Regions from separate parts of the Pseudomonas sp. WOUb67 genome, predicted to be linked through region 2. Evidence: riboswitches for the same ligand, from Rfam matches in the RefSeq annotation. Region 2 holds a riboswitch; the other holds the start of a gene.
The links. A riboswitch is a leader RNA that binds a small molecule or an ion and turns the genes downstream of it on or off. The one in region 2 is predicted to bind cobalamin.

Region 1: linked by a shared signal. The riboswitch ahead of cobW (cobalamin biosynthesis protein CobW) and the one ahead of ABOC32_RS21980 (TonB-dependent receptor) in region 2 are both predicted to bind cobalamin.

The regions. Positions count from the first base shown of each region.
Region 1 is NZ_CP170112.1:4,282,733-4,285,937, forward strand. Features, by position in the region: gene cobN (cobaltochelatase subunit CobN) at 1-813, opposite strand, end outside; gene cobW (cobalamin biosynthesis protein CobW) at 817-1,884, opposite strand; cobalamin riboswitch at 1,985-2,201, opposite strand; gene ABOC32_RS19075 (glyoxalase superfamily protein) at 2,302-2,679, shown strand; gene ABOC32_RS19080 (hypothetical protein) at 2,676-3,038, shown strand.
Region 2 is NZ_CP170112.1:4,949,437-4,952,641, forward strand. Features, by position in the region: gene ABOC32_RS21970 (N-acetyltransferase family protein) at 1-370, shown strand, start outside; gene ABOC32_RS21975 (outer membrane beta-barrel protein) at 503-1,249, opposite strand; cobalamin riboswitch at 1,410-1,616, shown strand; gene ABOC32_RS21980 (TonB-dependent receptor) at 1,727-3,205, shown strand, end outside.

The DNA of each region.
Region 1 (3,205 bases), 670 kb from region 2:
GGACAGGGCAAAACCGGTGGTATTGACCAGCACTTCGGCACCGACTTCGTCCAGCCAGGCTTCGACCTGCTCCAGGCAGGCGCTTTCCTTGAGGCTGGCCACGGCGATCGGCAACGGGTTCAAGCCAGCCGCCTGCAGGCGCTGGCAGAACACGTCGATGAACCCGGTGTTGGCCGCCTGCAAGTGGGAGCGGTAGAACAGCAGCGGCGCCACCGGGTAGTCCGGGTGCCAGTGCGGGTACCAGTCTTCCAGCGCCACACTGCCCTTGGCCGGGTGATACACGGCGGTGCGCGGCAAGGGTTGCGGCTCGTCCCAGGCATAATCGCGGCCCAGCCACTGGTTGGCCAGGCAGTTGTACAGGTTTATGGCATTGGCCTTGCCGCCTTGGCGCAAGTAGTGCCAGAGGCGCTCGGCCTGCTCGCCCGTAACGGTGCCAAGGCGGGTCAGCTCCGGGTCCGGGCGGTCATCGCCCGGCACCATAATCAGCTGCACGCCACGGGCGGCCAGCTCGACCAGTTGCTCGACGCCATAGCGCCAGTAACCGACGCCGCCGTGCAGCGACACCAGAATGACCTTGGCATGGCGCAGCACCTGGTCGACATACAGGTCGACCGAAGCGTGGTTCTGCACCTGCATCGGGTTGGCCAGGCGCAGGCTGGGGAAGCCTTCAGGTAATTGCTCGGCGGTATCGGCGAGCAACGCCAGGTGCGAATCGCCGCTGCAGAGAATCACCAGTTCGGCGGGTGTCTGGCCGAGATCGGCAATACTGTCGTCCGGCACGAAGCCGCCGGGCTGGGTCCGCAGCAGGTGCATGGGTCAGGCGCCCAAGGCCTGGCGCAGGCGCGCTTCCAGCTGGGCAGCGTCCAGTTCCTGGCCGATCAGCACCAGGCGGGTGATGCGCGGCTCGTCGGCACGCCAGGCGCGGTCGAAGTGCTTGTCGAAACGGGTACCCACGCCTTGTACCAGCAGGCGCATCGGCTTGCCCGGGATGGCAGCGAAGCCTTTGGCGCGCAGGATGCCGAACTCCACCACCAGCTGGGTCAGGGCGTCGAGCAGCAGGCTTTCGTCAGCCTCCGGCAGGTCGATGGAGATGGAATCGAAGGCGTCATGGTCATGGTCGTCATGATCATCGCCGTCGTGGTGCGAATCGTGGTGGGTACGGCGGCCATCGATGTGTGCCTCGGACTCGGCGCCCACGCCCAGCAGCACCTCCAGTGGCAGCTTGCCGCTGCTGGCCTCGACCACCTTGACGGCCGGCGGCAGTTCTTCGGCCACTTCGGCGCGGACCTTGGCCAGGCCTTCGGCGTCGATCAGGTCGGCCTTGTTCAGTACCACCAGGTCGGCGCTGGCCAGTTGGTCAGCGAACAGCTCGTGCAGTGGCGATTCGTGGTCCAGGTTAGGGTCGAGCTTGCGCTGGGCATCGACCTGGTCCGGGTAGGCGGCGAAGGTGCCGGCGGCCACGGCCGGGCTGTCGACCACGGTGATGACCGCGTCGACGGTGCAGGCGTTGCGGATTTCCGGCCACTGGAAGGCCTGCACCAACGGTTTGGGCAAGGCCAGGCCGCTGGTTTCGATCAGGATGTGGTCCAGGTCGCCACGGCGGGCCACCAGCTCGCGCATGACCGGGAAGAACTCTTCCTGCACGGTGCAGCACAGGCAGCCGTTGGCCAGTTCATAGACGCGGCCGCTGGCTTCTTCTTCGGTGCAACCAATGCTGCACTGCTTGAGGATTTCGCCGTCGATGCCCAGTTCGCCAAATTCGTTGACGATGACCGCAATGCGGCGGCCCTGGGCGTTGTCGAGCATGTGGCGCAGCAAGGTGGTCTTGCCCGAGCCGAGGAAGCCGGTGACGATGGTAACGGGGAGCTTGGCCAGTGTTTTCATGTCGCATTGCCCTTGGCAGAGTGGCGCGGGCATGCAGGACGACAGCCGCGGGCCAGGTAGGCCGGGCTTGTTCGCCACCGGATCACCCCGCCCGGTTGAAAGTCGAAAACGTTGCGAGGCAGGTCTCCTGGCTTGCACCGTTCCATCTCCCCGTTCGGTTGAACAGCGGGCTGGCGGGATGACGCCTTCCCGCGCGTTGACGCAGTGGCTGTGTCGATCCGTTGTCGGTGCTTACAGTTGCGGGGGCAGCCGCGGCTTGTACCGCGTTCCCGTCTTAGCTTCGGCCTGGCCGAAGAACCTCGAAGTGGCAAGGCTACGCAGTGCCTGGCGGGTGGTCAACCATTGCTGCGGGCTGGCCGACCACAAGGGCTGCAACTGCGCTACAGTGGCACCTTTGCCCACGGTCAAGGAAGCCCCATGCCCCTCGCCCCCGCCATACCGGTACTGCGCATCTTCTCGGTCGACAAGGCCAAGGAGTTCTACCTCGATTTCCTCGGCTTCAGCGTCGACTGGGAGCACCGATTCAGCCCGGACCTGCCCCTGTATGTGCAGATTCACCGCGACGGCCTGATCCTGCACCTTTCCGAGCACCACGGTGATGCCTGCCCCGGCTCTACCGTGTTTGCCCGCATCGACGACCTGCGCGCGCTGGAGCGTGAACTGCAAGGCAAACAGTACGGCTACGCCCGGCCCGAAGCCGAGCGCCTGGACTGGGGCCTGCAGATGCAGGTGTACGACCCGTTCGGCAACCGCCTGCGCTTCTGCCAGCAGATTGATGACGAGGCCAACCCGTGAAGACGCTGGGCAAACGCGAAATGGCCCGCTTGGAGCGCGAGCTGGTGGCGTGCCTGACCGATGCCTGCGAAACCGCCAAAGCAGAAATCGTCGGTTTCACCTGGCTCACCCACCGCCTTGACCCTGAGGATTTCCCAGCCAGCCTGCGGATCACCTGGGTGTTCGAGCACGAGGCCGACAAAGCTGCTGCGGTGGCGGGCGAAGCAAAAGCGCGCATGGTGGCGCTGACCAGTCAGGCGTTGGACCACGCCGGCATCCAGCTGGATCACCCTGCCTGGCACGTGCGCTTCGACAGTGAAGAGGCCTGCGCACACGGCCACGGTGGCGACTGGGCCAAGTGCTTGCAGAAGCAGCGCTGAGGCCAGCTGGCGGGCGGTGCTTTACCCGCCCCCGGCGGTTCGTTAGGCTACGCACTCCCCTATTACGAGGTGTTCGTCCAATGCGCCATTGATGCCGCCGTCCGTTCGACGGCCAGTCTTCAGCCTCCGGTTCGCGCCGGAGATGTCGCGGCATTTGTGGAGTTGTG
Region 2 (3,205 bases):
GGCCAATGCCGCCGGGCCTGGCGCGCATGTGGGCAATTGCGGCTACATGGTGTGCGAGCAGGCACGCGGCCGAGGCGTGGCGCGCCTGATGTGCGAGCACTCGCAGAAGCTGGCACGCCAGGAGGGCTTTCTGGCCCTGCAATTCAACTCGGTGGTGGCCAGCAATGAAGTGGCGGTGGCACTGTGGCACACGCTGGGCTTCGAAACGGTCGGGCGCTTGCCCAAGGCCTACCGCCATGCCCGCCTGGGGCTGGTGGACTGCCTGGTGATGTACAAGTGGCTGGCGGATGAACCGGTGGTGGAGAAGCCGCCGCTGCTGATTGGGCGCAAGAACATCGAGGCACGGGTGTCGCGGCGTCGCGGGCGCTGATCTTCTTGAGCAGGTCTGGCCTCTTCGCGGGCTTGCCCGCTCCCACAGGTACTCCACTTTCCCCGAAAGGCGTGGATTTCCTGTGGGAGCGGGCAAGCCCGCGAAGAGGCAGGGCCTGCTAACCGCTCAACCTCAGAAAGCCAGGCCCACCTTCACACCAAACTCGTCACGCTTGAGCTTGGTGTTGTCTGCTGCTGGCGAGTCTTCATCCAGCTTGTATTCGGTGCGGGTGTAGTACACCCCGGCCTGCACCGGCATACCGCCCTGCTGGTTCATCAGCAACGTCACCTCGGCATACGGGTTGGTGCGGTCTTTCAGGTCGACCGTGTCGCTGCCAAAGTCGTCCACCTTCAGCCTCGCGCGGCCGTCCAGGGTATGGCGTGCGCCCACTTCCACCCGCAGGGTCGAGGCGTCGAACTGGTGGTTGTAGCCCAATGCCGCCTTGGCAAACGGCGACTTCACGGTGAGCTTGGTATCGAGGTCGTTGATTTCCGGCTCGAAGCGCGACCAGCTGTAACCGCCGCCCACGGTCACGTCGACAAAGTTGCGCGCGTCCAGCGCCGCACGCCAGCCAAGGTCCAGGTCGGCCTGGGCCTCCTTGAGCTTGTTGTCGTTCTTCTTGCCGAATTTGGCTTCGGCGCCGAGCTGGTAGATGAAGCCGGACTCAGCTGTCAGCTTGTTGCCGAAGGTGGCGAACACGCCGCCTTGGCCCATGTGTTCCTTGTCGCTCTCACTGCCACCTTCGAACTTGAACTTGTCGTAGCCGCCCTGCACACCGAGTGTGAACAGCGGGTCGGTGCTGGGCGCGGCGGTGGCCGCCAGCGGCGCGGCGATCAGGGCGAGCAGGCAGGTGTGGCGCAACAGTTGACGAGCAGGCATGCGGGAAGTCTCCATGACTTGATAACGAAAGGCGAACGTGCGGTTCGAGACAAACGTCGCCAAAAAAGTTCGAAAAAAAATCAGTAAAAACGCGCAACCTTGTGTTTTATCGCAGGATTAATCGCACGCCAACATTTGACGCCCCAGCGTTTCAGTGGTCAGATGCGCGCCAGTTTCAGGTGCCCTTCGCCGCCGCGCGCAGGGTGAAACGGGAAGCCGGTGCGTCGTGTTAGCCACGACAAGTCCGGCGCTGCCCCCGCAACGGTAAGCGAGCGAACCCTTCGAGATACCACTGTGCACAGGCATGGGAAGGTGAAGGTTTCATGCCCCTCGCAAGCCCGGAGACCGGCCTGGAGCGTCACTTGGCAACCCGCGGTGGGCGGGCGCAGGCCGGAATCCGTGCGCGCGCCTGGCTGCATGGTTCGCCTTTGCGTGTTTTCCACCGGGATCCATTCATTCCTGCAGCAGTGGAACGACATGTCCCGTAAGTTCAAGCTTCACCCCCTGGCGGCCTGCCTGGCCGTCGCCCTGCCGGCCTTGGCCGATGACCGTGACCCGCAGCCCCTGGCCTTGCCCTCCACGGCCATCACCGACACCCTCGACAGCCGCGCCATCGACCTGGCCACGCCGACCCAGGCAGGCTCGCGCCTTGGCCTCAGCGCCCTGGAAACACCGGCCAGCACCAGCAGCATCAGCGCCGAGCAGATCCAGCAGCGCAACAACCTCACCGTGCAGGATGCGGTCACGCGGTCGCCGGGCATCACCTTCGTCGGTTCCCCGGGCGACGGCGGCACCGGCCTGTCCGCCCGCGGCTTTGCCGGCCACAGCTCGGTGATGACCCTGTTCGACGGCGCACGCCTGTACACCGGTGCCGGCACCCAGACCTTCCCTGTCGACCCGTGGATGGTCGAGCGTATCGATGTGATTCGCGGCCCGGCTTCGGTAATGCATGGCGAAGGCGCCACCGGTGCGGTGATCAACGTGATCCCGAAAAAACCGTTTGCCGGTGAGGTACGCAACCACGTGCGCCTGGGCTACGGCTCGTGGGACCGCCAGCAGCTCGGCCTGGACAGCGGGGGCAGCCTCAGCGAGCGCCTGAGCTATCGCCTGACCCTCAACCAGCAGGCCGGCAACGGCTGGGTCGACCGCACCACTTCGCGCAGCCTGGCCCTGAGCGCCGCGCTGCGTTTCGATGCCAGTGACGACTTGAGCTTCACCCTTGCCCACGACCGTGGCGATGCAGAGCCGGCCAACTACTACGGCACCCCGCTGATCGACGGCCACTACCGCAGCAGCCTGCGCAAGAAAAACTACAACGTGCAGAACGACGTGCAGCACTACGTCGATGAGTGGACCCGGCTGACCACCGACTGGACGCTGAACGACCACGTCAGCGCCAGCAACCAGCTGTACTACATCAAGAGCCGCCGCCACTGGCGCAACGCCGAAGACTACAGCTGGGACGCCGAGCGCCAACAGTTGCAGCGCGGCAGCTACCTGGAGATCAAGCACAACCAGGAGCAGTTCGGCGACCGCCAGACCTTCACCTTCGACCACACGTTGTTCGGCCTGGCCAGCAAGACCGTGGTCGGCGCGGAGTACAACAAGGTCCGCTTCAACGTCGACAGCAACTCACCCTACAACGATGTGGGCGGTGATTTCATCGACCCTTGGCAGCCAGAGCCGGGCTGGTTCCACAGCGCCTCGCCCCTGCGCCCGCAAACCTTGTCCAGTACCCACACCTTCGCCCTGTTCGCGGAAAACCGCCTGCTGCTCAGTGACCGGCTGTCGCTGGTCACCGGCGTGCGCCGCGACCAGAACCACATCGACCGCACCAACCTGACCAACGACAGCCGCAGCGACCGCAGCCTGCAGGGTGGCAACTGGCGCGCCGGGCTGGTGTTCGCGGTCACCGACGACCTGTCGCTGTACGGGCAGTACTCCACCAGCGAAGAG